3 regions of the Mesorhizobium sp. 1B3 genome follow, and region 3 is predicted to be linked to each of the others. Evidence: riboswitches for the same ligand, from Rfam matches in the RefSeq annotation. Region 3 holds a riboswitch; each other region holds the start of a gene.

Region 1 (10,250 bases), on a different contig from region 3:
TTACGTGTCCGTGGGCGCCAACGAGCACAAGGCCGACATCGAGGATCGAAAAGGCGGGCCCGACCCTTTCCGCTAGCGCGCGATCGGCGGATCCACGACGATAATAGTCGAATGCCCGCTTCAGATGGGGTGCGAGCCGTGTTAGCCGATTGGCCTCCGTCAGGTTGGCGTCCGGGTCGCTTCTCTTGGTGGCTGTGCTAAGCATGAAGGAAACGCCGGCGTTTCGGATGATTGTGATGCCGATTGCGGTCTCCGAGCGGGTCCTGCGGTAGAAATCATTGTAGAATTCTGTTCGAACGAAGTCTTCCCGTGCAAGCATCTGCTCGCTTACAACGCCAATGCCGACCGGCCTGACCATGGCCTTTGGCATCCATGGATTGATCTTCGAGAAATGGTGCTCATAGTCGCGCAATATGTCCTGCGCGATGCGCGAGGACAGGGAAAAAGAGCCACTCCCACGATTGGCATCGTGGTAGAAAAGCGTGCTTTGGCCCTCGGGAAGGGTTCGTTTCACCTGGTCGAGAAAATTCTGCCAGTGCGTTTCGCCAATCAGGGAGGAGTATATGAGATCGATTAATAAATCGTCCGATGGAGGAAGTGTTGCCATCTCATTTTCTGCTAACAGGCCGGTTAAAATAAAATACTATGTAGAATTGTCATGGCCAAGTGGGAGGGCGTCTTCTACCGCCGCTTGTGGCTAAGTCTTTGGGAGGAAATCCCGCCCGCGCGTGGCATCTTTCGGCAGGCCGCTTGATCGCCTGAAGCCACTTCCAACCCCTGACTGCCGGGTGCGCTCACAGCGACGGCGTTACGATCATCGCCGCAAGGCCAGTCGTGATCGACCCGGCGGGAGATCTTCCCGCCGCCTCTCTCATTCCCGCCGTAAGAGTTGCGGTCCATACGAAAGCTGTACTCGACAACGGTTGCACGCTCTGGTTTCATTCGTTCTGGGTGGGGAGGGTTAGATGATCAGAGCTATCGTTATTGCCGTGATGTTGGCGTTCGGCCTCGCGTCGTCCAACGCCAATGAGGAGGGCGCTGTTGACCAATCGGTCGCCTTCTGGAAGTCCGTAGGTCACTGGACGGTATGGGTCGATCGGACCGTTGAGAACGGGTGCTTCATCGCCACGGCATTTGAGGATTCCACGGTATTGCGTCTTGGCTTTGTGGGGATCGATCGGAATCTCTTCGCCTATATCGGGGTCGGTAACGAGCAATGGAAATCGCTGGAAGAGGGCAAGGACTATGAGCTTGTCATCCAGATGGATGGGCGTAACCCCTGGCGGGCCGAAGCGAGCGTCATGAAAATCGGAGGGAAGGTTCCGTTTCTGGTCGCCGAGGCGAGCGAAGCGGAGTTCTTCAAGGAGTTCATGCGCAAGCATTCCCTGACGATCAGCTACAAGGGAACCGTCGTTGTCACCCTCGATCTGAAGGGCTCAGCCGCGGCCATGCGGGAGTTGCTGACATGCCAGGAAACCTTCGAAGCCGAGGCCAAGAGGGTGCCGGATGCGCCCAAGAAGGATCCGTTCGAAGGTGTGTCCTCGCAGAAAGATCCATTCGCTCTTTGAAGCGAAACGCCGGGGCTTTGGTCTTTAGCGGTTCCATTCCGTCGGAGCGCTCACGGCGGCCGCGCTACGATCATCACCGCCAGACCGATCATGATCGACCCGCAGACCATGGGCATCGTTCGGCCTGGGGCGCCGGCATGCCGCATGCGGCGGGAGGCGAGGGACGCGAGACCGACCGCCGCGAGATCTGCAGCCGACAAGGCCAGATTGACGACCGTGCCGAGGATGAAGAATTGCAGGTCGACAGGCAGCGGCGCCGAAGAGTCCACGAACCGCGGCAGGAAGGTCAGGAAGAACAGAGCCGTCTTGGGGTTCAGCATCTCCACGACAAGGCTCTCTCGAAAGAAGGTCGGCGCGGTGCTGACGGAGGTCGGGCCTGCATCCGGGCCGGGCTTGCCAAGGAGCATCCTCGCGACGAGCCAGACGAGACAGGCTGCCCGGCCAGTTTGATGGCGGCGGAGCTGGAAATAAACTAGTCGGCGGCGACAGCGCCCTGCGCGGCAAGGGCCGACCTGGCTTCCGCGACGGTCTCATGGATACCTTCGAGGTGCGGCTCGTCCTCGCCCTCGCCGAGGCATAGGAACAGAGCATAACCGGCCACTTGCTCATCCAGCCGGATCGGGACGATCCAAGCCGGCACCGCCCACTCGGAGTGATCTGCCAGCTGTCGGCCTGTCGCTCTTCGCCACTCGGCAAGTTCAGCTTCCGTCGGATCGTCTCCTTCTTCGATCTCCTCGATCCGCTCGTCGCTCCATGGCAATTCGAGCCCGTCCAAATCGCCGTCGAACTCGTAGTCCTCAAGCACCGACCACGGGCAGTAAACCAGCCCGAGAGAGCCCTCCGTGCGAAACAGAAAAGACCATTGCTCCTCGTCCAGTCGGGTGGCTTGGAGACGCTGCGTTGCCAAATCTTCAAGTCTGCGGCGTTGTACGGGATCCATATGCTTGCGCGCTCACTTTCTTTTCGAACCCGTGGCTGTCGAATTCAGCGTCTATTCAAGCCACGGCAACCCTATATTGGCGATCTCCAGGTCAGGCACACGGTCGCAATACAGCAACTCGTCGCTGAACCTGCTGTGGGACTTGTAGGTGAACTCGACGGGAGTTGGGCCGAACCACCGGGCGGATGCTGGCGACGGTCACGAGGCCATCATGCAATGCGCCCCGCCGAGCAGTCCGGTTTCAGGTTTTCAAGTACTGCCCCGAGCCCCCCCTCTCCCCCTAATGGTTCAATAGCGTTACCTGTCTCCCAGGCCTGGAAAAGCAACGCAGGCATTTCCAGGTAGTGTCCACCCCATACTTGATCTCGGTTGTATGATGTGACCATATCTACCCTAGATAGTCAATAGCTGATCAGGACCATATTGGTTGCAATCGCGCTGGTGCTTGGCCTGCAGCCGGCCAGTGCCATGAAGAGCAAGCCGGGAGCCCCTCGGCCGCCACTGAAGCGTGTGGGTGGATCGGAGCGAACCTTGGCGGGCCGCGGCGAGTGTCCTGAAGGACCAGAAGATCCCGTTCCTGATCGCCGATCCTGTCCGATCAGCGGATCGAGCGCTTGCGCAAAAGAGCGAGGAAGAACAGACCTCCAAGCAGCCCCGTAACGACGCCGACGGGCAGCTCGTTGGGCGCCGTCACTGTTCGTGCGGCAAGGTCGGCCAGCACTAGGAAGATGGCGCCGAGGACGGCGCTGGCCGGCAGCACGAGGCGGTTGTCGCCACCGACCAGCAATCGGGCGATGTGCGGCATCATCAGGCCGACGAAACCGATTATTCCGGAAAAAGCGACCATCACGCCGGTCAGGAACGCGCTTGTGGTGAGCAACAGGATCCGCAGGGGGACCACCGGAACACCGAGCGTGCCCGCGGTCTCGTCTCCCATGGCGAGCGCATTGAGTTGGCGCGCGTTCGCGAGGAAGACTGTGCCGCCGATCAACACCGCGGCGGCGGGGAAGGCAAGGTTTCCCCATTGCGCGAAGCCGAAGCCGCCGAACATCCAGAACACCACGCTCGCCACGGCGCGCGGATCGGCGAGAACGAGCATGACATTGGTGCAGGCGGAGATCACGAAGGAGATCGCGATCCCGCCCAGAACCAGGGTCACCACGCCTCCTCGCCCGAACGCGGCCGCCGCAATCACGAGGCCGGTGGAGAGAAGCGCGCCGACGAAGGCGAAGAGCGGCACCGTGGCCTGCCCGAAGATGTTGCCGGTCACCAGTATAGCGAGGTTGGCGCCGAACGCCGCGCCGGCCGAGACGCCCAGGAGATGCGGGTCGGCGAGCGGGTTCCGGATGGCGCCCTGCATCACCGCGCCCGCCATGGCCAGCCCTGCCCCGACCAGCATGGCCAGCAGCGCTCGAGGGAAACGAAGGTTCCAGACGATATTCTCACGTCCCTCGGTCCAGAAGGGTTCGACAAGGCCCGGGACTATCCTGTTGGTGGCGATCGACCAGACGGTCGAAAAGGGAATGGGCGCAGTGCCGAAGCTCACCGACAGCGTGATGGCCGCAACGACGGCGATGAGGGCCGCGGCGACCGCGATGGCGGTCTTTTCTCGGAGCCTCATGACCGATCAATTCCCGTGGAGGAACCCTGCCAGACGCTCGACGGCCGAGACGTTGCGGGGCCCGGGCGTCAGGTCGTCGTAACCGAGCACCAGGAAGCGATCCTGACGGATCGCCTCGACAGCGGCGAAGGCCGGATTGGACTTGAGGAAGGCGATCTTCTGTTCCGCGGTCACGTTGCCGTAGTCGACGACCACGATCGCGGAGGGATTGCGATCGACGACGGTCTCCCATTCGGCACGGATCCAGCTCGATTCCACGTCGGCGAGGATGTTGGCTCCTCCCGCCGCGTCGATGATCGCCTGGGGCATGGAGTAGCCCCCGGCGCTCACCGCGACCTTTTCGCCGGAATCGTAGATGAAGACGGTCGGCCTCGTGGAGACGCCTGCCAGCCTTTGCGTCACGGCGGCGAGACGGGCCTCGTAGCTGTGGATGAGTGCTGCGGCTCGGTCGGCAACGTCAAAGATCGCCGCCAGATTGGCGACATCGCGATAGAGATACTCGAAGGAGGGCTGTTTCGCCCGCCCCAGCCGGATGCAGCTCTCCGAGAGTTCGTAGACGGGGATCCCGAACGCTGCCAGTGCCTCGGGCGTGATGTCGCCGCCGACCCGCATGCCGTAGCTCCAGCCCGCGAAGTAGAAATCGATGTCGTTATCCAGGAAGGCTTCGAGCGTGGGATAGCCGCCTTGCAGTTCGGCAAGGCCAGCGGCCCCAGGAAAAAGCTCGGTCGATTGCTTGCGAATGCGTTCACCCTGGCCGAAGAAACCTGCCATGCGATCCTCCAGCCCGAGAGCGAGCATGATTTCCGTCAGGTTCGAACCGTAACTCGCGGCGCGACGGGGCGGCGTCTTGATCGTGACCTCGCGTCCGCAGCTCTCGACAGTGACGGCGAAGGCCGGTTGGCCGGCAAGGGCAGCAAGAACGAGGGCAAGCAGCGGAATCGGATGGATGATCGACAAACCGGAAGCTGGAAAACCCATTATCCTCTCCCCGGGAGATGGAAGGAAAAGCGCGGCCTGCCATCGTGCGGGTGGCGGTCCACGGTCGTTTCGACCTCGAAGGCTCGCCGAACCAGTTCCGGCGTCAGAACCATGTCGGGGGGACCGAAACCGAGCATCTTGCCGCCTTGCAACACCAGAACCCCGTCGGCGATCGCCGCGGCAAGATTCAGGTCGTGCATGGTGGCGATGACGGTCGCGTCGAGCCGCCGCAGATCCCGCAGGATTTCGAGCTGGTGGCGGATATCGAGATGGTTGGTCGGCTCGTCCAGGATGATCAGCCCGGGCTCCTGGACGATGGCGCGCGCCAGCATGACGCGCTGCTTCTCGCCGCCCGAAAGGAAGGCGAAAGCCCGATCGGCCAAGGCCGTGAGCTCGAAACGGTCGAGCGCCTCCTCGACCTTCAGGCGGTCGGGCGCCTTCCAGGAAAACGGGCCGGCCTGATGCGGCGTTCGTCCCGTCTCCACCACCTCGCGGACCGTGAAAGGGAAATCCGTCGGCGTCTCCTGGAGAACGACGGCGACCTTCCTCGCCACTGCCCGGGCCCCGACGCTCCAAATGTCCCGCCCGTCGAGAAGGATAGTGCCTGCGATCGGCCTGTGATGGCGGTAAAGACAGCGCAGCAGCGTGGATTTGCCGGCCCCGTTTGGGCCGACGATCGCCGTCACCGTGCCGGCGGGAATATCGAAGCCCACATTCTCGATGATCGGCCGGCCGGCGGAGGGGCCCCAGGAGATACCCTCCGCGGTGATGGCGGCTGGCCCGCTCAAAAGGCCAGCCTCAGCGTAAGCGAGGCCGAACGGGGGGCGCCGAGCAGCCATTGCGTCGCATTGCCTGATGTGGCGTAGACCTCGTCGAACAGGTTCTCGACCGTGAGATCGAGCGTCGTCTTCGGGTTGGGCCGCCACTGGAGTCCGGCATTCACCACCGCATAGGCAGGCCTGGTGCTCGTATTGGAGTCGTTGGCGTAGGTCTTACCGACATAATGGACGCCGCCCAGAGCGGTCCAATCCTCGGCAAAATCCCAGGACGCGTAGAGATTGGCCAGGCGTCGGGGAACATTGGGCGGGGTCTTCCCCGAGAAGTCGCCGCCGGCCTGGATGTAGTTGTCATATTCGGCCTGGAGGATCGTGCCGTTGGCGTCGATGCGCCATCCGGCGCCGAGATCCAGGCCGATCGCCGCTTCGATGCCCCGGGAGGATTGCCGGCCGATCTGACGGGTGATCGAAGGATTGTCGGGATCGCGGGCGAGCACGTTCGTCTTGACGATGCGGTAGGCTGAAAGCGTCGCTTCGGCGCGGCCGTCGAGAAAGGCGTATTTAACCCCGACCTCATATTGCTCGCCCTCGGGGAGCGCATAGTCCTTCTGGGCCTCGGACAGGGACAGAAGATTGCCGATCGGCTCGGCCGCCCTCGAATATTGAGCGTAAAGCGCCATGTCCGGCAGCGGGTTGTAGACAGCGCCGATCCGCCAATTCAGCGAATCGTAAGTGCGCTCGAAGCCTGCTCCGGTCTGGGGGTCGGTGCGGGTCACCTGAGGGCTGTCGTAACGCAGCCCGCCGACGAGCGACCATCGATCGGTCATGGCCAGCCTGTTGTCGGCGAACAGTGAGTACTGCCACACGGTGCTGCGATTGCTCGTGACGAACTTGTCGGGCCCAATGAAGTGGCCGGGGTCGAAATCGAGAGCCGTCACCGTCGACTGGCCGGGATAGGGCGAATTGTTGGTGTTGGCGAAGCTGATCCGGTTGACGTCGAAGCCTACCAGCGTGCTGTTGTCCATGCCGGCGATGGTGCTGTCGAAGGAAGCGTCGGTGCGGTTGCCGTACTGCTCGTAATCGTGACGGATAGCGATGTAGCTGCTGCGCAACACGTCGTCGGTCGCCGACCTGTGGCGATAGGTTTCCACGTTCCGCCATTGGCGATCGCTCGACACCCGATAGGTCGTACTACGGAGGGTGAAGTTCTCGGTCGGGGTCCACTCTGCCCTGACTTGGGTGAAGTTGTCCTGGAACCGATTCAGCGCATCGGCGACGTTGTAGTTTTGCTTGCGCAGGCGTTCGTCCAGCCTTCCATCGACCAGCGGCGTGCCGAAATATCCCACCGGCTCCGCGTAGCCGTAGTCGTGAGAGAAGGTGAGATTGAAATCGTCGCTCACCTGCCAGAGCGCGCTGCCCGCGAAAGCAAGGCTGGAAGCGTCGCCTCGTTCCAGCCATCCTTCCGTATCTCTCGCGCTGATGTCAAAGCTGTAGGCGAGACTGTCGTTGATCGGGCCAGCGCTGCCGAGGGCAAGGCCTCTCCTGCCATCGGTGCCGACCGTGGCCATGATCTCGTTGCGTCGCCCCTCGGTCAGCGGCTTCTTGGGGATGACGTTCACCGCCCCGCCGATTGCGCCTTCGCCATAGAGAACGGAGGCCGGCCCGTGCAGGATTTCGATGCGGTCGACGGTCCAGGTGTCGAAGGGAAAAGTGATGGTGCCAGAGCCGGGATAGATGCGGGTGCCGTCGTAAAGCCGGGCGACGGCTCCCAGCCCGGTGAAGCCGCGCATGCCGAGCGATGTGCCGCCATTGCCGGGCGCGCCGAGGAAAGTGATCCCGGTGCCGTTGCGCGCGATGGCCTCGTTGACATTGGTCTGGACGCGGTCGCGGATCGTTTCGCCGTCGATGATCTCGACGCTGGCCGGCGTTTCCAAAGGCGTCAGTTCGAGGCGGCTGCCGGCCTGCGACCGCGTCTCGAGGTTGGGTCCCGGCCCTGGCCGATCGCCCTTGCCGGTGACCTTGATTGCGTCCAGTTCGAGTTCTGTCGTCCGAGCGGCGGGCCGCGGCGGGTCGTCGCTCCGTGCGTCCAGCGCATGTGCGCCGGCCGTTGCCAGCGCGGCCATGACGAAAGTACTCCCGAATAGCAGGGATGGCCGGTTTTGCGGAGGAGTCGGATCGAAATTCGGAACGGACGGGTGCGGCGTGCGCTCGGCACGGATTTTGAAGAACAAGGCGGAATGCTCCAGCGGTACGTTGCACGTCACCGCGATCAGCACCGCCTTTGCCGCCTCGAGAGCAGCCAGGGATCGGCTCCACCAGGACACCCCGCCCGGCGTGGTCGCGCATGACAACGGCCGACGGCAGGTCTCCTGACTCGCGGATCATCGCTTCCCGTCGCCTTCCCGGGACCGCGGGCCCAGTGGCATGTGGACGGAAAACTAACCGCTTACAGTTGCGGGGGCAGTCACGGCATTGGGCGCTGGGGGCGTCCGCACCGTGTTCCCTTTTGATTCCCTTGCGGGAAACCGTCGTGCTCTTGTTAGTGGGCACGCTGTGGTTGCGTCAAGCCGAGAGATTCTTTGATCGTGAAGTTCTGGCGAGAATGAGCCGGAGAAGCGGGTCGCGGATTAGCGCCGCGCGGCCGCGGTCCCTACACCTTGCTGCTGGAAACAGCCATCAGGCCGAAAGTCAGGAACACCACGGGCAGCGAAATCCAGTCGAGCAGCATATGCAGCCTGATCCAGGATTGCGGGCTGTCGAGCCAGGCTCCGAACGCCGCGGCACCGTTGCTCATCGGATCGGGCCCCAGCATTTGCAGCGCGTCGACGACAGAGAACGACAGCCATATGCCGGCCCTGACCGACCAGAAGCACTGCAATCCGAGCAGGCTTGCGCCGATCAGCATGAAGGTCAATCCGGAAAGTATTCCCTTCTCTGCGCTCGCTGGCATATTTCCATCCCCTCTTCTTCCATAGTCAGGCTACTTTGGTGATCCGTCAACAAAAAAGAATAGCTCTAGAACATATGATCTAGGCGATCGCTACGGATTTTACTCAACCAAGAATAGATCGTGTCCTTAACTTACTCATGGAGGGCCGATGATTTGCGGCGTCACCGCTGGGGCGGCGGCCTGCCAGTCTCGCAATTCTCCCGCGGTGAGCCTCGACCCGGGCGCAAGGGAGCAAAGGCGGCCGAGCTCTCGGATGGCTGAAAAATCAGCCGCATCCGTCTGTGTTGTGTCCCCGCCTTCGGCTCAATAGTATGTCCTGGCAAACAGATTAAGCAGGAGATTCTGGGTGACGGGCGAGCGGGAAGGCGTGTTCGATGTCGGCGCGAGATTGCGCGCCATACGCGTGGCCGCCGGGCTCTCGCAGCGCCAGGTCGCCCAGCGAGCGGGCGTGCCGCATGCGCAGATCTCCGTGGTCGAGCAGAACAAGTCCAGCCCCTCGGTTGCGACCTTGCGCAGGATTCTCGGTGGTCTCAACATCAGCATGGCCGATTTCTTCGAGGAGGACCGCGCCACTCCGGAAGGGCCATTCTTCGGTTTCGACGAGCTGCTCGATCTCACCTCGAAGCTTTCGGCGACAACAAGTGCTGAACCGCGCGGGAGGCTGACGTTCCGTCAAGTCGGCGATGCGCGACGCCACAATCTCCAGATACTGCACGAAGTCTACGAACCGCAGGCCGACACCGGCGAGACCTTGCTGCAGCATTTCTCATCCGAGGGCGGCATTGTGATCGCGGGGGAGCTCGAAGTCACCGTGGGAGAAGAGGTGCGCGTGCTGAAGCCGGGCGATTCCTATCTTTTCGACAGCCGGGTGCCGCACCGTTTCCGCAATCTCTCGGACAAGCGGACAATCGTGATCTCCGCCTGCACGCCGCCCTACCTCTAAACACATGTCGCCCAAAAACCGTTCACGCACTTCGTTCCCACCCATCTTTGATCCAGATCCGGATGAAATTCCGAGCAGGCCTTTGCTCAAAATTATGAGCATGCTATAGACCTCCGCGCCAAAAGGAGGGCTCCAATGACCACGAATGCCGAATTGCGTGAACGCCAGGGCAAGGCCGTTGCCGGAGGCGTGGCAACACGCGCGCTGTTTGCCGAACGCGCCGAGAATGCTGAATTGTGGGACGTGGAGGGGCGCCGCTTCATCGATTTCGCTGCGGGCATCGCCGTTGTCAACACCGGCCACCGCCATCCCAAGGTGATGAAGGCGGTGGCGGACCAGGCGGCACGCTTCACGCATACATGCTTCCATGTCGCGCCCTATGAAAACTACGTGGCGCTGGCCGAACGGTTGAACCGGATCGTGCCGACGGGCGCGGAGAACCGCACCATGCTGGTCACCACCGGTGCCGAGGCG
Region 2 (10,250 bases), on a different contig from region 3:
GAAGCTGGGCTACGAGGTGAAGCTGTCGACCATGAATATGTCGGCGATCCTGCAGGCGATGTCGCAGGGCGACCTCGATATGACCGGCGACATCAATTGGCCGCAGGCCCAGCCTGCCATCGAGCAGATCGGCGATACCGTCGAATTGATGAATGAGGGAACGATCACCGGCGGCGGCATCAACGGCTATGTGATCGACAAGAAGACGGCCGAAGCCCACAACATCAGCAATATCTCGCAGCTCAAGGACCCCAAGATCGCCGCCCTGTTCGACAGCGACGGCGACGGAAAGGCCAATCTCACCAACTGCGATCCCGCATGGAAATGTGGAGACGTCGTCGATTACCAGATCGAGGAATTCGGGCTGAGCGATACGGTGCGTTCGGTTCGCGCCAAGTACGAGCCGCTTGTCGCCGAGGCATTCGCGCGCGCCGATCGCGGCGAGCCGATCCTGCTCTACACCTGGAGCCCTTCCTGGATCGTCTATCGGCTGAAGCCCGGCGAAAACGTCGTTTGGCTGCCGATCCCGTACGACGCCCTTCCCGAAGGGGTCACGAAACCGAAGACGCACGAGATCAAGGATGTCGCAGGCTGTGCCGGCGGACAGAACCCGTGCCGCATGGCGGTGGGGCCGTGGAACTGGCGCACGCTCGGCAACAAGGAATTCGTCGCTGCGAATCCGGCCGTCAAGAAATTCGTCGAACAGGCGAAATGGCCGCTGGACACCTGGAGCAAATGGGAAGGCGATCTCGGAACCGGCGCCAAGACCAATGCCGATATGAAGAAGGTCGCCGACGCCTGGATTTCCGAAAACCAGGCCGAGTTTGACGGGTGGTTGAAAGAAGCTGCGGCCGCCGCGCAGTAAAGCGAGCAACCGACCGGGACCGGGACGAGGTTCAGATCCCGGTCGGGATGTTGCAAATATCCGATCTGACGTCCGGCAGGCTACCCACCTTGCTCAAGGTTGGCAGCCTGCCGTTTCGATCAGGCGGTCCAAACCGTTGCGATGCCGAACTCGAGCGCCGGCGCGTCTTCGCACGCGCAAAGGACGCTTCATCTCTCAGACCGGCATCCTGCTTTCCGAACCTTCGGTTCGAGCCGATGCGTTGGCGCGAAAGCCGAGCGGCCCGGATGGGCCTCTATCACTCCGCATGGAGTTTGCGCGAGATCGGCGGGCCGACCTCTATTCCTTTGAAGCTGGCTTCGAAGCCTGCGCGCTCCGGCGAGCAGGCCATGACGCCGACCCGCGCGTCGGCGTCGGAGAACGGAGCCAGGCGTGCCATGCGCCAAGGCGTTCCCGCGATGGAATACTGGATCCGAACGGCGTCGCCGTGGCGGGTGAGCCTTATGGCCACGCCTTGTTCCGGCCGTGCCTCCGGCAAGGGGATCACCGACCAATCCGACACGTCCCGCGTGACGACGACGCTGAAGTGCATCAGACCGTCTGTATATTCGATGCCGGTCTTGATCCAGTTTCGCTCGTCGATCCGCAGCATGAGGCCGGCCTGGTCGTAAAGATGCCGATAGTCTCCGACGACCGTCGCCGAAGCCGTGAAGTCGCCGGAGACGTCGGTCAGATAGGCGTGGCCGTTGTCGCGTACGAATCCGTAGAAGGTGTGGCGCCAGAAATCCGTCGCATCCTCGGTTGAGAGCGTCAGCTTCGCGCTGTCGCCTTGCCAGCGGGACGGCGGATTGAGCCAAGCGAATGCTCGTATTGCCATGTCTGCCTCGCACGCATTTGGATCGTCCGTGGTTGAGTCCACAGGGGAGCACATCTCCGCGGTTGACGATAGGGGATCGCCTCGCTAGCTTCCCGCCCGGAATTGGTTCCGCCGAGAGCGGACGAAGAGGGAACACGGTGAGGCCTGTCGGCCGAAGCCAGGACTGCCCCCGCAACTGTAGCCGTTGAGCCATCTTCCACGAAGCCACTGGGAAGCCTCGCGCGACCGGGAAGGCGGAAGAGGGGCGATGACACGGAAGTCAGGAGACCTGCCATTTCCGGTCACCCATGCCTGGACACGGGGTGTGTTCCGGCGCGGTCGTCCGTGGCGGTGACATTGAAAAGTGTTGCCGCATGCCGGAACGGGCGGAGGGTGAATCACGCGCACCTTTCCAAGCTGTTTCCTGCCTGCGGTTGGGCCAAACCGCAGGGCGAATCCTTTTGCCCTGCCTGAGCAGCTTGGGGCAGGAATGAACAGGCAACTGATGGGTGCTGGCGCGATCGCGCTGGCGTTGACGATAGGGGCTGGGGCGCAGCAGGCCGAAAGCGATACCGATGAAGCGCTTCGGCTCGACACGGTCCTCGTTACCGACGGGCTGACGCCGATCGAGCAGGAGAAATCCGGCAGGGCCTTCACGGTCATTTCGGGAAAGGAGCTCGAGCAACGCCAGATCCGCTACGTGGCGGACGCGCTGCGGCAGGTGCCCGGCTTCGCCGTCTCGCGGACGGGCTCATTCGGCGGCCCCACCCAGGTGCGGGTCCGCGGCACTGAAGCAAACCACCTCCTGGTGATGATCGATGGCGTCGAGGTGAGCGAGACGTCCACCGGCGAGTTCGACTTCGGCAGCCTGCTGGTGGACGATATCGACAGGATCGAGGTGCTGCGTGGGCCCCAGAGCGCCTTCTGGGGGTCGAACGCCATGGCCGGCGTCGTCAACATCATCACCAGACGAGGCGAGCGCAACAGTTTTTCCGGCAGCGCCCGGGTCGAAACCGGCACCGACGGCACCTGGCTGGGCGGCGTTTCGCTGAGCGGCGGCGGCGAGACCTACGACATCGCCCTGTCGGGGGCTTTCCAGAACACGGGAGGCTTCAACGTCTCCGATTTCGGAGACGAGCGGGATGGCGATCGCAATGCGACGCTGAACGGCCGCTTCGCCGCCGACCTGTCGGATGCCCTCAGCCTGGACGGGACCTTGCGCTACGTGAACCGCCGCAGCGATCTCGACCCGCAGGATTTCAACCCGGGTAGCCCAACATATGGGCTGGTGATCGATGGTTCCGACGAGACGGCTACCCGCGAATTGTTCGGCTCCATCGGCGTGACCCATGTCGCTCTCGACGGCGCGCTGACCCAAAAGGCTCGCGTCACCGGCGGGGATATGTATCGCGAGAACGTCGCAGAGATTGGAACCTCCTGGAGTGACGGCAATCGCTATACCGGCGTCTATCAGGCGAGCTATCAATTCGACACGCCGGGCCTGCTCGATGCAAGCCACCAACTCACCGGTGGATACGAGTGGCAACGCGAGACCTTCACGCCGTCGCATCTCGACCAGACCTTCGACCGGAGCACCAATTCCTTCGTCGGCGAATACAGAGGGGCCTTTCTCGATCGCTTCTTCCTCAACGCCGGCCTACGGCGGGACCTCAACGATCTCTTCGGCGATGCGACGACCTACAGCCTGAGCGGTGCTTGGAAGCTCACCGAAGCCACCCGCCTGCATGCCTCCATCGGCACCGGCGTCACCAACCCGACCTTTTTCGAACAGTTCGGCTATGTGCCCGATTCCTTCGTCGGCAATCCGAACCTCGATCCGGAGAAAAGCTTCGGCTGGGATATCGGCATCGAACAACGCTTCTTCGACGGTATGCTTGTCGCCGACATCACCTACTTCAATCAGGATCTCACCAACGAGATCGCGATAGTCTATGGCCCCGACTACACTTCCTCGGTAGTTAACCGCAACGGCGTGAGCAAGCGCCAGGGAATCGAGATCGGGGCGACGCTCGACCTCTTCAACGGCTTCTCGGCCAACGCATCCTACACCTACACCAAGGCGACCGAGCAGATGGTGGCCGGCGGCCCTCGGCTTGCCGAGATACGGCGCCCCGAACATTCGGGTTCGATCGGCGCTGCCTATCGCTTCCATGACGACCGCGCGCGCATCTTCGGCGAGGTTGCCTTCAATGGCGAAATGGAGGATCTGGCGTATGTGCCGAGCTTGCCGCCACGCGTCACCCTTGCTTCCTCCACCGTCGTCAATGTCGGTGGCAGCTTCAAATTCACCGAATATCTCGAAGCCTATGGCCGGGTCGATAACCTGCTCGACGCGGACTATGAAGAAGTGTTCGGCTACAACACCCAGGGCCTGACCGCCTTTTTCGGGCTGAAAGGTACGTTTTAGATGGAGATGCGCTTCAGCGCCTCGAAAGCAGCGAAGCGGAGCCACGCAAGCCTCTCCGGCTTGATGGCCGCTTTCCTGGCTTTCGGCTGCTTCGGCAACGCCGTCGCGGACGAGGCGCCGAAACGTGTCGTGTCGATGAATGTCTGCACGGACCAGCTTGCCATGCTGGTTGCCGGCGAGGGGCAGCTTCATTCCGTATCCCATCTCGCGGCCGACCCGAACAGCTCCGTTCTCGCCGAGCAGGCAAGGCGCTACGTGGTCAACCACGGTCTCGCCGAAGAGGTTTTCCTGATGCATCCAGACCTCGTGCTGGCCGGCACCTACACGACGCGGACGACCGTCGGCCTGCTGCGCCGGCTTGGCGTTCGGGTCGAGGAATTCACGCCGGAGAGTTCGATCGAGGACATCCGCGCAAACATGGCACGCATGGGAGAAATCCTCGGGCGGCAGGAAAGAGCCGGCGAATTGATAGCCGAATTCGACCAAGGATTGGCCGATCTCGCGGCGAAACCGCCGCCGCGCCGGGCGGTCGCTCTCTACGAACCGAACGGCTACACTTCCGGCGCGGGCACACTGGTCGACGCGATCGTCGCGGCGGCCGGCCTGGAGAACGTCGCCGACCGTTTCGGGCTTGTGGGGACCGTCCAGCTGCCGCTCGAACTGCTTGTCCTTGCCGCCCCCAACCTTCTGGTCGGCGGAGGGGACGGTCATGGGGCACCCGCGCTCGCCGAGCAGATTTTCGTGCACCCCGCCTACCGTGCCCTGCTTGGCTCCGCCGAGAGCATGACGGTTCCCGGCCCCTACACGATCTGCGGCGCTCCTTTCACGCTGGAGGTCGCCCGGCGCCTGCAGGCAGCGGCGCGATCGGAAAGGGGGGCCGAATGAGCGCCGGCGGGCAATATCGCCTCGTTCTCGCGTTGCTTGGCGTCGTGACCGTCGTGCTTTTCCTCTTGTCACTGACCGTCGGGCCCGCGGCGATCGGCTTTGCCGACAGCATCCGGGCGCTCTTTTCGGCGGATGCGGGCGCGGTCGCCGTCGTCATGCAGGAAATCCGCCTGCCGCGCGCGATCCTCGGCCTGATGGTCGGAGCGACGCTCGGCCTTTCCGGTGCCGCGCTTCAGGGGTATCTGCGCAACCCGCTGGCCGAGCCCGGCCTTATCGGCGTCTCCGCCTCCGCTTCGCTCGGCGCGGTGATCGCCATCTACTCCGGCCTCAGCCTGCTCTTCCCTCTTGGTTTGCCGTTGGCCGCACTGGCCTTCGCTGTCGTTGCGGTCATGGTCGTCCAGGCGCTGGCGGGCAAAAAAGGCGGCACGCTTGCCATCATCCTCGCCGGTGTCGCGGTGTCGAGCTTTGCCGGCGCCATGACCTCGCTCGCCCTCAACCTTTCGCCCAACCCCTTCGCCGCGCTCGAGATCATGTTCTGGATGCTGGGCTCGCTCAGCGACCGCTCCATGACGCATGTCTGGCTTGCCGCGCCTTTCATGCTGGCCGGCTGGCTCATGCTCGCTGCGCTGGGTCGTGGGTTGGATTCGCTGACAATCGGCAGCGACGCGGCACAGAGCATGGGCGTCGACATGCGCCGGGTGCAGTTGCTCGCCGTCTTCGGTACGGCCGCGTCGGTCGGTGCGGCGACGGCGGTTGCGGGTGCCATCGGCTTTGTCGGGCTGGTGGTCCCGCATATGTTGCGGCCGCTTGTCGGCTCGCGGCCGTCACGCCTGCTTGCCGCCAGCACGCTTGGTGGGGCGTCGATGCTGATGGCGGCAGACGTGCTGGTGCGCGTGATCGCGCCCGGCAGGGACATCAAGCTCGGGGTCCTCACCGCCATCGTCGGCGCGCCGTTCTTCCTGTGGCTGGTCTGGCGGACGCGGAGGGCTGAGACATGACACTGCTTTCGGTGTCCTCCCTCAGTGCCTCCCTGAGCGGCAAGCCTGTCCTGAAGGATATCTCGTTCGCCGTTCGCGCCGGCGAATTCGTCGGTCTGCTCGGCCCCAACGGCGCGGGGAAGTCGACGCTTCTGCGCTCGATACTCGGCCTCACCCCTTCCCAGGGCGAGGTCGCCGTGAGCAACCGCCCGGCCGCCGCCCTTTCGATGGCGGAACGGGCCCGTCTCGTCGCCTACCTGCCGCAGGAACGTGAGATCGCCTGGGGGATGGCGGTCGAGGATCTGGTTTCGCTCGGCAGGACACCGCATCGCAGGGCCTTTGCCGGTCTTGGCCGGGACGACCATGCGGCGATCCAAGGGGCCATGCGGCGCATGGAAATCGAGCATCTGCGACATCGGGCGGCGACCGAGCTCTCGGGCGGCGAAAAAGCGCGCGTGCTGATCGCACGCGCCCTGGCGCAGGATGCCCCTCTGCTTCTCGCCGATGAGCCCACGGCCGGGCTCGATCCGTCATACCAGATCGCGCTGATGCGCATCTTCGCGAAACTGGCGGAGGAAGGCCACGCGGTTATCGCCTCCCTCCACGATCTCGGGCTTGCCGCGCGCTGGTGCTCGCGGCTGGTTCTGATCGATCGCGGCTCGACCGTGGCGGACGGCCCGCCGCCGGCGGTGCTTTCGCCCGAGCGCGTCCGGCAGGTCTACGGGGTGGAAGCCTATTTCGGCGAGGCCGCCGGCAAGATGATCCTGCAGCCATTCGACGTCATGGCCGGGAAACCGGCAGAACAAGACGGAAATGGGTGAGCGAACCGGGGCACCTTTTCCGTTCCGCGGCCATCTCGTGGATTGACCCGACCCAAGTCCTGTCCCAGCACCCCGTTCATGCGCTAGACTGGCGTCTCCGATGGAGGAGATCGCGGAATGACCAGGGTGATCGTGACGGGTGGCAGCGGCAAGGTCGGCCGTGCTTGCGTGGAGGATCTGCTGGCGCACGGCCATGACGTCGTCAATATCGACGCCGTGCCGCCGGCTCGCGAGGTTTGTCCTTTCGTTCAGGCTGACCTCACCGATTTCGGGCAGGCTTTCGAGGTCTTGTCGGAGGTCGACGACCGGCTGCGCGATATCGATGCGCTGGTTCACTTGGCGGCGATCCCGGCGCCGGGCAAGAACCCCAATGCCGTGATTTTCAAGGTCAACACGGTCAGCACCTACAATGTCTTCGAAGCTGCCCGTCGCTTGACGATACGCAACATCGTCTGGGCGTCGAGCGAGACCGTGCTCGGCCTTCCCTTCGATCGGCCGCCTCCTTATGCGCCTGTCGACGAGGATTATCCGGGCCGGCCCGAGACGGCCTATTCGCTGTCGAAGCTGCTCGGCGAGGAGATGGCCAAGCAGTTCTGCCGATGGGACCCCGCACTGAAGATCGTGGGATTGCGCTTCTCCAATGTCATGGAGCCGCAGGACTATGAGCGGTTTCCCTCGTTCGACGCCGATGCGCGGCTTCGCAAATGGAACCTCTGGGGCTACATCGACGCGCGCGACGCCGCCCAGGCGATCCGCAAGGCGCTGGAGGCGCCGATCAAGGGCGCGGAGGTCTTCATCATCGCCAATGCCGACACGGTCATGTCGCGGCCGAATGCCGAGCTGATGGCGGAGGTCTATCCGGATGTCCAGCTCAAGGAGGGCATCGAGCCGAACGAGACGCTGCTCTCGATCGACAAGGCGAGACGGATCCTCGGTTACGAGCCGCGCCATGGCTGGCGCGGCGGCTGATGTTTGCCGCCGTGATAGCAGCTCCCGCGTGCCCGGCACGGCGACCGGTCGCAATCGGCATGGGAAGATCGAAAAGAAGCGTCGGGAAAGCCTTGGCAATTGCCCGGCAATCGACTAGATGAGCCCCGCGCCCTGTTGCTTCGCGGCACCGCGGCGCATGCGGAGAGGTGGCCGAGTGGTTGAAGGCGCACGCCTGGAACGCGTGTATACGGGAAACCGTATCAAGGGTTCGAATCCCTTTCTCTCCGCCATTTGCCGCTTTTTACCCAGGTACTCTGCAAAATAACCACCCAGTCACCGCCGATAGCCGCCCAAATTTCTTGGAGCTTGGCGTGAGCGGAACGGCCTTGGACCTTTAATGCGGGATATCCGAGGTGGGGATCTGAGGAGCAACCCTGAGATGAGCGTAGCGGACGACGTCCGTTTCTGGGACCGGACTTCGCGGCAGTACGCCACGAGTGCGATTGCGGATCAGGCCGGATATGAGCGCACTCTGGACCAGACCCGCGCCCTGTTGAAATCAGACGACCGTGTGTTGGAACTAGGCTGCGGAACAGGAACAACGGCGCTCCGGCTCGCGGGCGACGTCCAAGACTATCTTGCGACGGATATTTCCGCTGGAATGATCGCGGTCGCCAACGAGAAGCACGCCGCTAGTCCCATCCCGGCTCTTACATTCCGCATTGCGACCGTAGAAGCGCTTGCGCCTGTCGCCGGGCAGTTCAACGCTGTTCTGGGATTCAACTATCTTCATCTGGTCCGCGACCTGCCTGGAACGTTGTGCCGCATTCACGCCTGGCTCGCAGCGGAGGGCTTGTTCATCTCCAAGACACCCTGCGTCGGGGATATGAACCCACTCATCCGGCTTGCGTTGTTGCCCGCGATGCGCGCGATCGGCAAAGCACCCTACGCAGGCGTCTTTCGGGCGGCGGAGCTGAGCCGGCATATATGCGCCGCAGGCTTCGACATTCTTGCCAGCGAAAGCCACGCAACGAAGGGCAACGACAAGCGCCCTTACATCGTGGCTCGCAAGAGGTGACGCGAACGGCCGAGGCTGCCTGGAACTCTTCTTGTCCTGATTTTCGACGAAAATTCGAGTGGTGTTTCGGATGTCTGGACCAGATTCTCCCCGCTGGTAGCCGAGGAGCCGCCCGGGGGGCACCAGACCGCTTACAAAGGCGCCGCAGCGGCGCCCAATTCTCAGTTGGAGAGTTCGAACACGACAGCGTGGCTGGCGATTTCGATCACCTGGACCGATGTGGCACCATGCAATTTGGCTTTGATCAATAATTGCGCCGCGGCGAAATGCTCGGCCTTCTGAACCGGGCCACCCATCGGTATCGACGCTACCTCGTTATTGCCGCGAAGGAAGCGAACCCGGTATGTCACGCGGTACCCGACGCGTTGCGGCGGCGAGCAGCCAGGCGTTTGGCAGGTGTCGTCAATTCGGTTTGGGCCTCTCTCGCCAACCGGGCGTGGCGAAGCCTTTGAGTTTTGGCATCACGCTTTGCCGCCTCATCCTCGATGATCGAGCGGGCAATTCTGGTCGTCGTATCGTTCTTGGCCTCCGTCGACGTCGGCTTCGGCTTGAAGATGCCGTCTGGTATCGGTTTGCTCACATTCGCTCTCCAGTCTCGAAAACGAAGAAGGCCGGGAACTGCCCGGCCTCTCCAAGTCGCTTCATCGGCCTATGCCAGTACATCCGTGGTCATGGACCGGAAGCGATTGTTGCTTACAGCGCTTGAAGGTTCTCAGCCGAGGACTTGCCCGAACGCGCGTCCTTCACGACCTCGAAGCTGACCTTCTGGCCCTCGAAGAGACTGCGCAGCCCGGCCCGTTCGACGGCGGAGACGTGGACAAAGACATCCGATGATCCCTCATCGGGTTGGATGAAGCCATAACCCCGGGTGGAATTGAAGAATTTTACAGTTCCGGTACTCATGACGATTTCCTTCAAATCGACGCAAAGAATTAGTTGCTTGGCGGAAGACCAAACATCACCGTCTTCGAAATTGAGAGGAAGATCCGTTAGGGCGCCGCAGCGCGAAAACAAAGCTAACAGCCAAGATCGAGCGTCAGAGACTAGGGAATTAAAGCGCTCAATGCAAGGCGGCCACAGAATTTAGCCAGAGACCGCGGACCTTCATCGAGAACTATGAGCCAATCGGAGGCCGGATTCCGCCATTGGGGAACGCCTGCGAGCCTTGACAGAAGCGGTCTTCCCATGGCGACCCTCGACTGAGTATGCCTGATACATCGGGAGGCCTCCCACCCGGTCCTTTAAGCGCCGATCGGCACCTTCAGCTCCTGGCCGACGAATATCCGGTCAGGGTCGGTGACGAACTGCGGGTTGGCGCGGGCGATTCTGGAAAAGAGGCTCGGGTCGCCGTAGTTGTCACGCGCGATATTGGACAGCGTATCACCCGCCTTCACCCGATGGATGCGGAAGCCGATATAGCCGGGCACGATG
Region 3 (10,250 bases):
AAAGCTGGCCATTTCCTTCAGCCGCACGGCGGCTTCGGCCACCGGCGCGAGCGCAAGCAAAGCCCGCCCGGGTGCCAGGCGAATTTCGTCGACGCCATGTCGTTCGGCGCGTTCGGCGAAGCCGATTATCTGCGTCGCCGTGGCTTGGCCGAAGGGGAGGCCGATGCCGAGCGCAAGGCGGGCGTCGGAGAGAGGGAAAATGCCGATAGGGCTTTGCTCTACGTTGCCCCCCTCTGTCCTGCCGGACATCTCCCCCACAAGGGGGGAGATTGGCAGTTTCGACGCCGGCGCATTCCTTACGATTGAAGATTGGCGAAACCCGAGCGGCCGTCCAATCTCCCCCCTCGAGGGGGAGATGTCCGGCAGGACAGAGGGGGGCAACGTAGAGCGCAGTTCTTCAAGCGAAAGTTCTTTCGCCCGCGCTCTCCGTCCTTTCGCCGCAACTGTCTCGAGAAGGGTAACCACGGTTGTTGCAACGTCTGCCGCCGGGACCACGCCCAATACGGTCGCCGTGCTTGCCGTCCCGCCGACGGCCACCCGCCACGCGCCATCAGTCGCAGCAGCCTCCAATCTCACATCCGCGACAAGGGCAACAAGTTTCAGCCTGCCGCCGCCATCGACCACGACGGATACTTTTGGCCCGAGCCGTTGGGAAAGGCCCACGGCGGCGACACGTTCGCGGATATCGTCGGCGAGCGGTCGGGGATCGATGATTTCTTCGGGATCCAGTCCCGCGAGCGGGCCGGTCTCGACGGGCACTCCGGAACGCACCGAAATGTCCAACGCGTCGACGGCCGCTGCAAACCGCGGTGCGGAATCTCCCGTCAGCCCACGGATCTGCAGGCTACCGCGCGCGGTGACTTCGAGAAGTCCGTTCCCGAAACGGCGGGCCGCCTCGGCGATCGCGGCCAGCGTTGCCGGCGTCACCCCGCCGGAGACCGGGTGCATGCGCGCAAGCAACCCGTCACCCGTCTCCATCGGAGCGGCGAGGGTGGGGCAGGCGCCTCGGAGCAGGCTCATGCCTCCACCTCCTGCGAACGCGCTTCGGCTATCAGGGCGGCAAGATCGTCGTCGACGGAGTTGCGCAACGGGTGCCAGAGGCCGCGCCGCCGCGCCGCGGCGAAGCGCTCGGCTATGGCGCGGGCCGCGGCAGGGTTTTCGCGCACCAGGAAGTCACGCACCCGGCCGTCGCCCAGATAGGCATCATGCACCGCCTCTATCAGCGAACCCGGGATGGCGCCGGTCATTTCGGCGAAGCCGACAAGCCGGTCCACGGTCTCGGCGAATTCCGATGCGCCACGCGGTCCGTGCCGCAATTGCCCCTCGATGAAGCGGGGATTGATGGCGCGGGCGCGGACTACGCGGGTGACCGCTTCGCCGACCGATCGCGCTCTTGGCCGGGAAGGGTCGGTGGTGTCTAGGGCGATGACGTCGGCGTTGCGGCCGAGGGCGGCAAGCGCGGCAGCGAAACCGCCGATGAAGGCGACGTCGGCCGAACCTTCGAGGATATCGCGGCCGGGATCGTCGCCGGTATGAATGAGCAGTTCGGCTTGCGCTACCCGGTCTGCGAAGGCGCCGGGCAGGGCGCGGCCTTCCCCATCGGCGCCGCCGAAAGCGTGCGAGGTGGCCTCGAGATAGGCCTGCCCGATCTCCTCGCGTCTTTCCCACTTGCCGCTGGCAAGCAGATCCTCGACGCCGGCCCCATAGCTGCCGGGCGAGGAGCCGAAGATGCGGGCGGGGGTGGCGCCGGCCTTGCGTGCCGTCTCGGCCAGCGGGTTGTCGCCGGGCGCCTCGTCGCGCGCCGCGATCGCCGCTACCGCGGCATCCAGCAGGGCGATTTGGGTCGGAAACATGTCGCGGAAAAGGCCGGAGATCCGCCAGGTCACGTCGATCCGCGGCCGGCCAAGCATGGCAGGCGGCAGCACTTCGACGCCGGTGACGCGGCCGGTCGCGGGATCCCATCGTGGCCGGCAGCCCATCAGGGCGAGGCCTTGAGCGATCTCTTCGCCGCCGGTGCGCAGGCTGGCGCTACCCCAGAGGTCAATCACCAGTGAGCGCGGCCAGTCGCCGTGATCCTGCAGATAGCGCCGCAAAACCTCGTCGGCCGCGGCCTTGCCGAGTTCGAAGGCGGTCGGCGTCGGCATCGTGCGGGGGTCGGCTGTGAAGAGGTTGCGTCCGGTCGGCAGCACGTCGGTGCGCCCACGCGCCGGCGCGCCCGACGGACCGGCGGCGACATGCCGCCCGTCGAGCGCGTCGAGCAGCGCCTTCCTTTCGGCTTCCGCGCTCCGTTGGCGCAGCGGATCGGTTTCGTCCTTGGGGGACCGGCCATAGACATGAAGGCCGTCCTTGATCGCGAGGTCCTTGAGGTCGCATAGCCACGCATCGATGCGCATCAAGGCGGCGTCGGCATCATCCGCTTCGCTGACGCCGGCCTCGCGCGCCAGTCCGGTCTTTCCGGCAGTCTCGACGATCAGCTTGGCCAGTCGGTCCCGGCGGCGCCGGTCGAGGCCGTCGGCCTGCGCATATTCGTCGACCAGGCGCTCGAGGGCCTGCTGGTTCGGGTCGAGCCCGGCTCCGGCAAGTGGCGGCGGAAGATGCCCGATGGTGACGGCCGCGATCCGGCGCTTGGCCTGTGCAGCCTCGCCGGGATTGCTGACGATGAAAGGGTAGATGACGGGAAGGGGGCCGGTGACGATCTCGGGGAAACACGCGCTGCCGAGGGCGACGGTCTTGCCGGGCAGCCATTCCAGCGTGCCGTGCGCACCGACATGAATGAGCGCGTGGCAGCCCAGTTCCTCCCGCAGCCAGAAACCGAAGGCGAGCAGCCTGTGATGCGGCGGCAGCGACGGGTCGTGATAGTCGGCGCGCCGGTCCTCGCTCCGCCCGCGATCGGGAGCAAGCGCGACCGTGACGTTGCCGAAGCGTGCCGCACGGAAAGTCAGGTCGAGATGGCCGGGTTCGCCCCACGCAGCCGCGACCTTGTCTTGCGCTTCGGAGGGAATGGCAGCCAGAGACTGCCGATATCTGTCCGGCGAAGCACCTTCGTTTCCGCTTTCCAAGCGGGAAAGCAGGTCGCGGGGCGTATCCGGAATGTTCTCGACAGCATATCCTTCGGTCTTGAGGTCGTGCAGCATGGCCAGCACGCTCGTCGGCACGTCGAGACCGACGGCATAGCCGGTACGTCCCGCCGCGCCGGGATAGTCCGGCATCAGGATCGCGACACGCCGATCGCAGCGCGGTGTTGCTTGCAGCCGACGGAAGGCCGCGATCCGATCGGCGACTTGCTCGATCCGGTCCGGCTCCGGCCCGTTCACCATGCCCTTGAAGGCGAGCGCATCGTCGCGGATGCCTTCATCCTTGAAGGCAATAGCGCCGGCCATAATGCGCCCGTCGAGTTCAGGCAGCACGACATGCATTGCGAGATCGGCGGGAGCGAGCCCGCGTTGCCCCGTTTCCCAGGCCTCCCTGCGCGTGGTGGCGACCACGGCCTGGAAGACGGGCACCCCGATGCGGTCGAACAGCGTTTCGCCCGTTTCCGTTCCGCTGGCGAAGGCTGTCGTGGCCACGATCAGCGGCGGCGCGAAGCGTTTCGCTGTTTCCTCGATAAAGGCGGCGGCCTCCGGGTCCTTCAGGCTCGGCACGAAAATCGGCGCCGGGAAGATGCCGCGCTCGCGCAAAGCCGTGCAGAGCGCATCGATCGGCGCGATGTCGGCGGCAAGCAGCATGGATCGGTAAAAAAGCATCGGTAGGATCGGCGCGCCGGCCGGCCGGCCGGCGAGCAGCGTCTCTACGGCCACGACGCCTGCGTCCGGATCATAGCAGCCTGTTTTGGCCAGCGGTTCCGCTGGCCGGGCGACCACATCCGTGCCGGCGTGCCCGGCGAGACGGCGCATGAGGCCACGCATGTTCTCCGGTCCGCCTTCGCGGAAATAGGCCAGGAGCTCGTCGAGCTCGGAGCGTGGCAAGGTCGAATGGGCGATCAGCGCTGCATCCTCGTCTCGACATTCCCCGGGCAGCAGGGCAAGGCGGATGCCGTGCTCGCGGGCCACCGCCGCCAGCCGGTCGCAACCGTAGCGCCACCACTCATGCCCGCCGAGAATGCGCACCAAGACGACCTTGGCGTGGCGCGCGACCCGATCGATCCAGAGATCGACCGACATCGGGTGGCGGAGGTCGCGCAGCCGTGCGAGCCTCATGGAGGGCATCACGTCCCCCTCGGCCTTCCACGCCGTCGCAAGGGCCGCCAGGTCGCTGTCGGTGAAGGACAGCGCCACCATCTCCGCCGGCGCCTGCCCGAGGTCGACGGGCTCGATCAAATCGTCGAGCGAGGCGGTGGTGGCGGCGAGGATATGCACGATGGCCTATCCGGCGAGAATGTTTTCGACCGCCGGCCGGTTCAGCCCCTTGAGGCCGATCACCACCAGCCGGCTCCGGCGATCTTCGCCGGGAGCCCAGGCGCGGTCGTAGTAATGGGAGACGCGCGGGCCGACCGCCTGGACGAGGAGCCGCATCGGCTTGCCCTGGACGTCGACGAACCCTTTCACGCGCAACACCTTCTCGGCTTCCGAAGCGGTGCTGACGCGCCGGGCCAACAGCTCGGGATCCGTGATCGCCGGAAGATCGACGACGAAAGTATCGAAGTCGTCATGATCATGGTCGAGTTCGTCGTCATGATGGGTCTTGCGATTCTCTATGTCGTCTTCCACCGCCAGGCCGAGGCCGAGCAGGATGGACGGATCGACCTTGCCATGGGTCGAAGGCACGATCTTGACCGCGCGCGACAGATGTTCCTCGACCAGCGCGCTCGCGCGGGCGGCTGCATCGGTATCGAGCAGATCGCTTTTCGACAGGATGACCAGATCGGCGCACGCCACCTGATCCTCGAACACTTCCTCGACAGGGTCCTCATGATCGAGCGAATCATCGGCCGCGCGCTGCGCCTGGAGGGCGTCCATGTCGGAGGCGACGCGGCCTTCCGCGAGCGCCGGCCCATCCACCACGGCGACAACGCCGTCGACCGTGACGCGTCCCTTGATGGCGGGCCACTGGAAGGCCTGCACCAGCGGCTTTGGCAAAGCCAAGCCCGACGTCTCGATCAGAATGTGGTCGACCTTTGGCGAACGGGAAAGGATCTGGTCGAGGGCAGGAACGAAATCGTCGGCGACGGTGCAGCAGATGCAGCCATTGGCCAGTTCGACGACATTCTCCTCGGGGCAGGCCTCGATGCCGCAGCCCCTGAGGATCTCGCCGTCTATGCCGACATCGCCGAATTCATTGACGATGATGGCGAGGCGCTTGCCGTTGGCGTTCTCCAGCATGTGCCGGATGAGCGTGGTCTTGCCCGCACCGAGGAAACCGGTGACGACGGTGCAGGGGACGCGATCGGCGGAAGCGGTCATGGATTGTCCTTAAGGGTTCTCGGAACGCCGGGCGTCGCATCGGGCGCACGGCGCTCCATCTCTTTGGTTTGGCCGCATTTGTGCGACGCCATGTGATCCCACATGGCTGCAAAATGCTCCGGGGGAGGGATGCGGGCGACGAGCCCGCGTTTCAGACAATCGGGCCGCCCGCGCCAGGGCATCAGCCCGTCCGTCGATTGCTGGAAGAGCTTCGCGCCGGCAATCAGATCGTGGGCGGCGTCGGTGCCGAGATCGCCAAAGACGTAGCTCCAGGCGCCTTGCTTGATGAAGGCTGCGGAGAGCCTTCTCTTGCAATTGCCCAGGCATTCGGCCTGCTCGACGCGGACATCCGGGAAGGTGTTCGCTTCCCGCGTCGCTGCGCCCAGCAATTCGCCTGGACGGGGGCGAGCATCGGAACCGGAGGCGTCGCGGCAGGAACTGCACACGACGATCGTCACGACCGATACCGCCGAGGTCGATGCCTCGACGCACGGATCACCGACGGCAATTGTTTCGTCGAACTCCAAACCGCGCTCCTTGCCCGGGACACCCGCCAGGCTTTCAGGATTGATCAGGGACGGCAGGTCTCCTGGCTCACGGGTCCCAGCTCTCGCGCCGCCTTCCCGGTGTAACCCAGTGGCAATCGGCCGAAAGCTCGCCGCTTACAGTTGCGGGGACAGCTGCGGATTCGGGACAAGAACCCTCACCGCATTCCCTCTTAGCTCCTCTCATTGCTCAGAGGAGACCGTCGCGGAGTTTGTAGGCCGCGTCGCATCCGGCTGTCAACGCGTCGGAAATATGGTTTGCCGGAATGACGATTTCGGTTAAGACTGCCTGTATCGACGGTTCCCTTCGGGGAATGAAGAGGGAATGCGGTGAGGGATTTCCCAAATCCGCGGCTGCCCCCGCAACTGTGAGCGGCGAGCTTCTCCCGACAGCCACTGGGCATCGAGCCCGGGAAGGCGGGATGAAGCGCCGAGCCGTGAGCCAGGAGACCTGCCGTCGACGTAAGGAACGTTCGCGGCCCTCGGGTGGAGGGCGAAAGGATTGAGAATGAACACGGTTTCCACGTCTCTCGGTGCGTCCGTCTCCGCGCAGTCGCGTTATCTGCAGCTCGCGCTGGCCGGGTTGCTCGGCATCTTCGTCGTCGGCTTTCTGGGTTTCTCCCACATGGAGGCCGTCCACAATGCCGCCCACGACTATCGCCATTCCATGGCTTTTCCCTGCCACTAAGAGCGGAACTCCATCATGACCGTGTTTCGCAACGTCGTGTTCGTCGCGGCGCTGGCGGGGCTTGTCGCGGGTGTCGTTCTCGCGGCTCTGCAAGCCTACGCCACCGTGCCGCTCATCCTTCAGGCTGAAACCTATGAGGCTGCCGGCGACAGTGCCGGCCACGATCATGGAGACCACTCCGCGGCCGGACATGCTCATGACCATGGCGAAGAGGCTTGGGCGCCGGCAGACGGCTTCGAGCGTTTCGCCTACAATGTCGGGGCCAATATCGTCAGCGGCATAGGCTTCGCTTTGATCCTGATCGTCGCCTCGGAACTCGCTGGGGGCATTGCCGGGTGGCGTCAGGGCTTGTTCTGGGGCTTCGCCGGCTTTGCCGTCTTCACGTTGGCGCCCGGCCTCGGTCTGCCGCCGGAGCTGCCGGCCATGCCTGCCGCCGATCTATTCGACCGCCAGGTCTGGTGGGTCGCCACCGTTGTCGCGACCGCGATCGGGCTCGCTCTGATTGCGTTTCGACGTTCCCCGGTATTTGCGCTGGTGGGCGTGGCCCTGATCGTTGCGCCGCATATTGTCGGGGCGCCGCAGCCGGCGAGCCATGATTCGCCGGTGCCGGCCGATCTGCATCATTCCTTCGTCGTGGCGACCACGGTCACCAACCTGCTCTTCTGGCTTGTCCTCGGCGCTGTCGCCGGCGCGGTCCGCTGCAGGGTCGGCGGTGAAGAGGCAGAGCTAAGTGGTCGCCTTGCCTGAGAAGGGCAGCTTGACCCTCCTTCTCGGCGGGGCTCGCTCGGGCAAGAGCAGTCACGCCGAAAGCCTGGTCACAGCCCTGCCGCCGCCATGGACCTATGTGGCGACGGCTCAGGCCTTCGATGCGGAAATGGAGGAACGGATCGCATTGCACCGCGACCGGCGCGACGGCCGCTGGAATACGGTCGATGCTCCGCTCGATCTCTCAGTGACGATCCAGGCTATTCCCGACGGCCTGCCCTTGCTGGTCGATTGCCTGACCCTGTGGCTCAGCAACCAGATGCTGGCCGGGCACGATGTCGAGGCGGAGAGTTCCCGGCTGGCTGAAATCCTCGCCAGTCCGAGAGGCCCATGGTTCGTTGTTTCGAACGAGGTCGGGCTCGGCATCGTGCCCGACAATCCGCTCGGCCGGCGTTTTCGCGATGCGCAGGGGCGGCTGAACCAGAAAGTGGCGGCGCGGGCCGACCGGGTCCTGTTCATGGTGGCCGGCTTGACGATGCAGGTGAAGTAGAATGAGAGACATCGACGAGAAGGACGCCGAGCGCCACCGTGCCAAGATGGCGAAACGCAAGGCCGTGCAGGATGCCGAGGTTGCCGGCAAGACGGTCGAGAAGGGATTGCTGATCGTCAATACCGGGCCCGGCAAGGGCAAGTCGACGGCGGCTTTCGGCCTGGCCTTGCGCATGCTCGGCTACGGGAGGCGGGTCGGCGTCGTGCAGTTCGTGAAAGGAGCTTGGCACACGGGCGAGAAGGATGCTTTTGCCGTTTTCGGCGAAAAGATCGTCTGGCACACGATGGGTGAAGGCTTCACCTGGGAGACACAGGATCTGAAACGCGACGTCGCCGCGGCCGAGCGTGCATGGGGAAAGGCGCTGGAGCTGATCGCGGATCCTTCGATCAGCCTGGTCATCCTCGATGAGCTTAATATCGCGCTGCGCTACGACTATCTCGACCTGCGCTCCGTGGTGGCGGCGCTCAAGGGCAGACGCGAGGGATTGCATGTCGTGGTCACCGGGCGGAATGCCAAGCCGGAACTGATCGAGGCGGCCGATCTGGTCACCGAGATGGGCCAGGTGAAGCACCACTTTGCTGCAGGCGTGAAGGCGCAACAAGGCATCGAGTTCTGATGTTTGTGTAGCGATGCCGTTTTTGGTTCCTGCGCGGCCGCACCCCCCTCTGGCCTGCCGGCCATCTTCCCCTCAAGGGGGGAGATCGGACGCCCGCTGCGGCTTCGCCAGTCGTCGCTGTGGCAGAACAAGCGCCGTCGGTGACCACAGCCAATCTCCCCCCTTGAGGGGGAGATGGCCGGCAGGCCAGAGGGGGGTATGCGGCGATGATTGCTTGGCCTGCTCAGACCGAAACCCACACCACCGCCGCCGCACCCATGATCCCGATCAGCAGCCCATCCGCCCACCAATAAAGGAGCAGCGCGCGCCGAATGTCGGCCGCTGTCGCCTCGCGGCGGCCGCCTGCGCCCATCGTCGCATCATCGACCAGCACACCGCCATAGTGACGGGGGCCGGCGAGCGCGAGGCCCAACGCTCCCGCCATCGTCGCTTCCGGCCAGCCGGCATTGGGCGATCGATGCCTGTGCGCGTCCTGGCGGACAGACTGCCAGGCGGCTTTCGGCGAAGCGCCGGAAACGAAGAAGGCAGCGAGCACGATCAGCAGGGCAGAGAAACGAGAGGCAGGAAGATTGATCAGGTCGTCGAAGCGTGCCGATGCCCAGCCGAAGGCCTCATGCCGTGGCGAGCGATGGCCGATCATGCTGTCGGCCGTGTTGACCGCCTTGTAGATCGCCGCGCCCGGCAGGCCGGCGACGGCGAGCCAGAAGGCCGGCGCGACGATGCCGTCGGAGAAATTTTCGGAAAGGCTTTCGATGGCTGCGCGCGAGACGCCGGCCTCATCCAGCTTTTCGGGATCCCGGCCGACAATCCGGGAAACGGCCCGGCGACCGCCTTCGAGGCCTTCCGTCTCCAGTGCTTGCGCGACCGCGGCCACATGCTCGCCCAGGCTGCGTTGCGCGATGAGACTGCTGGCAACGACAGCCGCGAGAAGGGTGCCGAACGGCAGCGCCAAGGCGATGTTTTGCACGGCCAAGGCAGCCACGCCTGTAGCGGCCACGATTCCCACCAGCGCGGCGACACCTGCCGCGCGACGCGTCGCATCGGGATCGTTCGTGCGGTTGAACCTCTTGTCGAGCGCAGCAATAAACGCGCCGATCCACATGACGGGATGGCCGATCACGGCAAGCAGGCGGCTTGGGTAGCCGAACACCCGTTCGATCGAGAGTGCCAGGAACGCGAGAAGGATTGACATGATGGACCTGACCGCTTCGGTGACCGATCACGGCGGAAGCCTTGCCCGCGCCCGTACGCTCTTTCCGGATGCGCCCGAGCCCTGGATCGACCTCTCGACGGGGATCAATCCGCACTCCTATCCGCTTTTCGACCTGCCCGCCACGTGCTTCTCGCGGTTGCCGGAGCCTGGGCGTATCAGTCAACTCGCGGCGGCAGCCGCCACAGCCTATGGCGCACCTTCGGCGTCACATGTCGCGCCGGCACCGGGCACGCAGATCCTGCTGCCGCTCGTCGCAGCGCTCGTTCCCGCCGGCCGCGCCTTCGTGCTCTCGCCGACCTATGCCGAGCATCGCCGCGCTGCGGCAATCGCCGGACACGAAGTCCTCGAAGTAAACGAATTCGAGGCACTGTTCGATGCCGACCTCGCTATCATCGTCAATCCCAACAATCCCGATGGTCGCGTGGTGGAACGTTCCCGGCTGCTCTCCCTGGCTGAATCCATGCGGCGCAAGGGCGGCCTTCTCGTCATCGACGAGGCCTTCATGGAGGTCGGGCCGCGCGAGGAGAGCGCGGC

The links. Region 3 has a riboswitch for cobalamin ahead of ACCO56_RS00925 (DUF1636 family protein). Riboswitches for the same ligand answer to the same signal wherever they lie in the genome.
Region 1: linked by a shared signal. The riboswitch ahead of ACCO56_RS29160 (TonB-dependent receptor) and the one ahead of ACCO56_RS00925 (DUF1636 family protein) in region 3 are both predicted to bind cobalamin.
Region 2: linked by a shared signal. The riboswitch ahead of ACCO56_RS18490 (TonB-dependent receptor plug domain-containing protein) and the one ahead of ACCO56_RS00925 (DUF1636 family protein) in region 3 are both predicted to bind cobalamin.

The regions. Positions count from the first base shown of each region.
Region 1 is NZ_JBJHDO010000015.1:116,034-126,283, reverse strand. Features, by position in the region: gene ACCO56_RS29195 (helix-turn-helix transcriptional regulator) at 1-607, opposite strand, end outside; gene ACCO56_RS29190 (hypothetical protein) at 966-1,568, shown strand; partial or broken gene ACCO56_RS29185 (LysE family translocator) at 1,619-1,993, opposite strand; gene ACCO56_RS29180 (hypothetical protein) at 2,041-2,475, opposite strand; gene ACCO56_RS29175 (FecCD family ABC transporter permease) at 3,107-4,129, opposite strand; gene ACCO56_RS29170 (ABC transporter substrate-binding protein) at 4,136-5,107, opposite strand; gene ACCO56_RS29165 (ABC transporter ATP-binding protein) at 5,107-5,895, opposite strand; gene ACCO56_RS29160 (TonB-dependent receptor) at 5,892-8,234, opposite strand; cobalamin riboswitch at 8,226-8,428, opposite strand; gene ACCO56_RS29155 (hypothetical protein) at 8,534-8,833, opposite strand; gene ACCO56_RS29150 (cupin domain-containing protein) at 9,180-9,776, shown strand; gene gabT (4-aminobutyrate--2-oxoglutarate transaminase) at 9,912-10,250, shown strand, end outside.
Region 2 is NZ_JBJHDO010000006.1:239,240-249,489, reverse strand. Features, by position in the region: gene proX (glycine betaine/L-proline ABC transporter substrate-binding protein ProX) at 1-865, shown strand, start outside; gene ACCO56_RS18495 (DUF1349 domain-containing protein) at 1,143-1,721, opposite strand; cobalamin riboswitch at 1,808-2,011, shown strand; gene ACCO56_RS18490 (TonB-dependent receptor plug domain-containing protein) at 2,191-4,128, shown strand; gene ACCO56_RS18485 (ABC transporter substrate-binding protein) at 4,135-5,013, shown strand; gene ACCO56_RS18480 (FecCD family ABC transporter permease) at 5,010-6,011, shown strand; gene ACCO56_RS18475 (ABC transporter ATP-binding protein) at 6,008-6,811, shown strand; gene ACCO56_RS18470 (NAD-dependent epimerase/dehydratase family protein) at 6,929-7,780, shown strand; tRNA gene ACCO56_RS18465 (tRNA-Ser) at 7,942-8,031, shown strand; gene ACCO56_RS18460 (class I SAM-dependent methyltransferase) at 8,181-8,819, shown strand; gene ACCO56_RS18455 (hypothetical protein) at 8,981-9,169, opposite strand; gene ACCO56_RS18450 (hypothetical protein) at 9,166-9,399, opposite strand; gene ACCO56_RS18445 (cold-shock protein) at 9,513-9,722, opposite strand; gene ACCO56_RS18440 (Gmad2 immunoglobulin-like domain-containing protein) at 10,061-10,250, opposite strand, start outside.
Region 3 is NZ_JBJHDO010000001.1:195,404-205,653, forward strand. Features, by position in the region: gene cobG (precorrin-3B synthase) at 1-1,020, opposite strand, end outside; gene cobN (cobaltochelatase subunit CobN) at 1,017-4,355, opposite strand; gene cobW (cobalamin biosynthesis protein CobW) at 4,362-5,399, opposite strand; gene ACCO56_RS00925 (DUF1636 family protein) at 5,396-5,926, opposite strand; cobalamin riboswitch at 5,962-6,164, opposite strand; cobalamin riboswitch at 6,226-6,417, shown strand; gene ACCO56_RS00930 (CbtB domain-containing protein) at 6,453-6,632, shown strand; gene ACCO56_RS00935 (CbtA family protein) at 6,648-7,379, shown strand; gene cobU (bifunctional adenosylcobinamide kinase/adenosylcobinamide-phosphate guanylyltransferase) at 7,372-7,887, shown strand; gene cobO (cob(I)yrinic acid a,c-diamide adenosyltransferase) at 7,889-8,503, shown strand; gene cbiB (adenosylcobinamide-phosphate synthase CbiB) at 8,727-9,695, opposite strand; gene cobD (threonine-phosphate decarboxylase CobD) at 9,697-10,250, shown strand, end outside.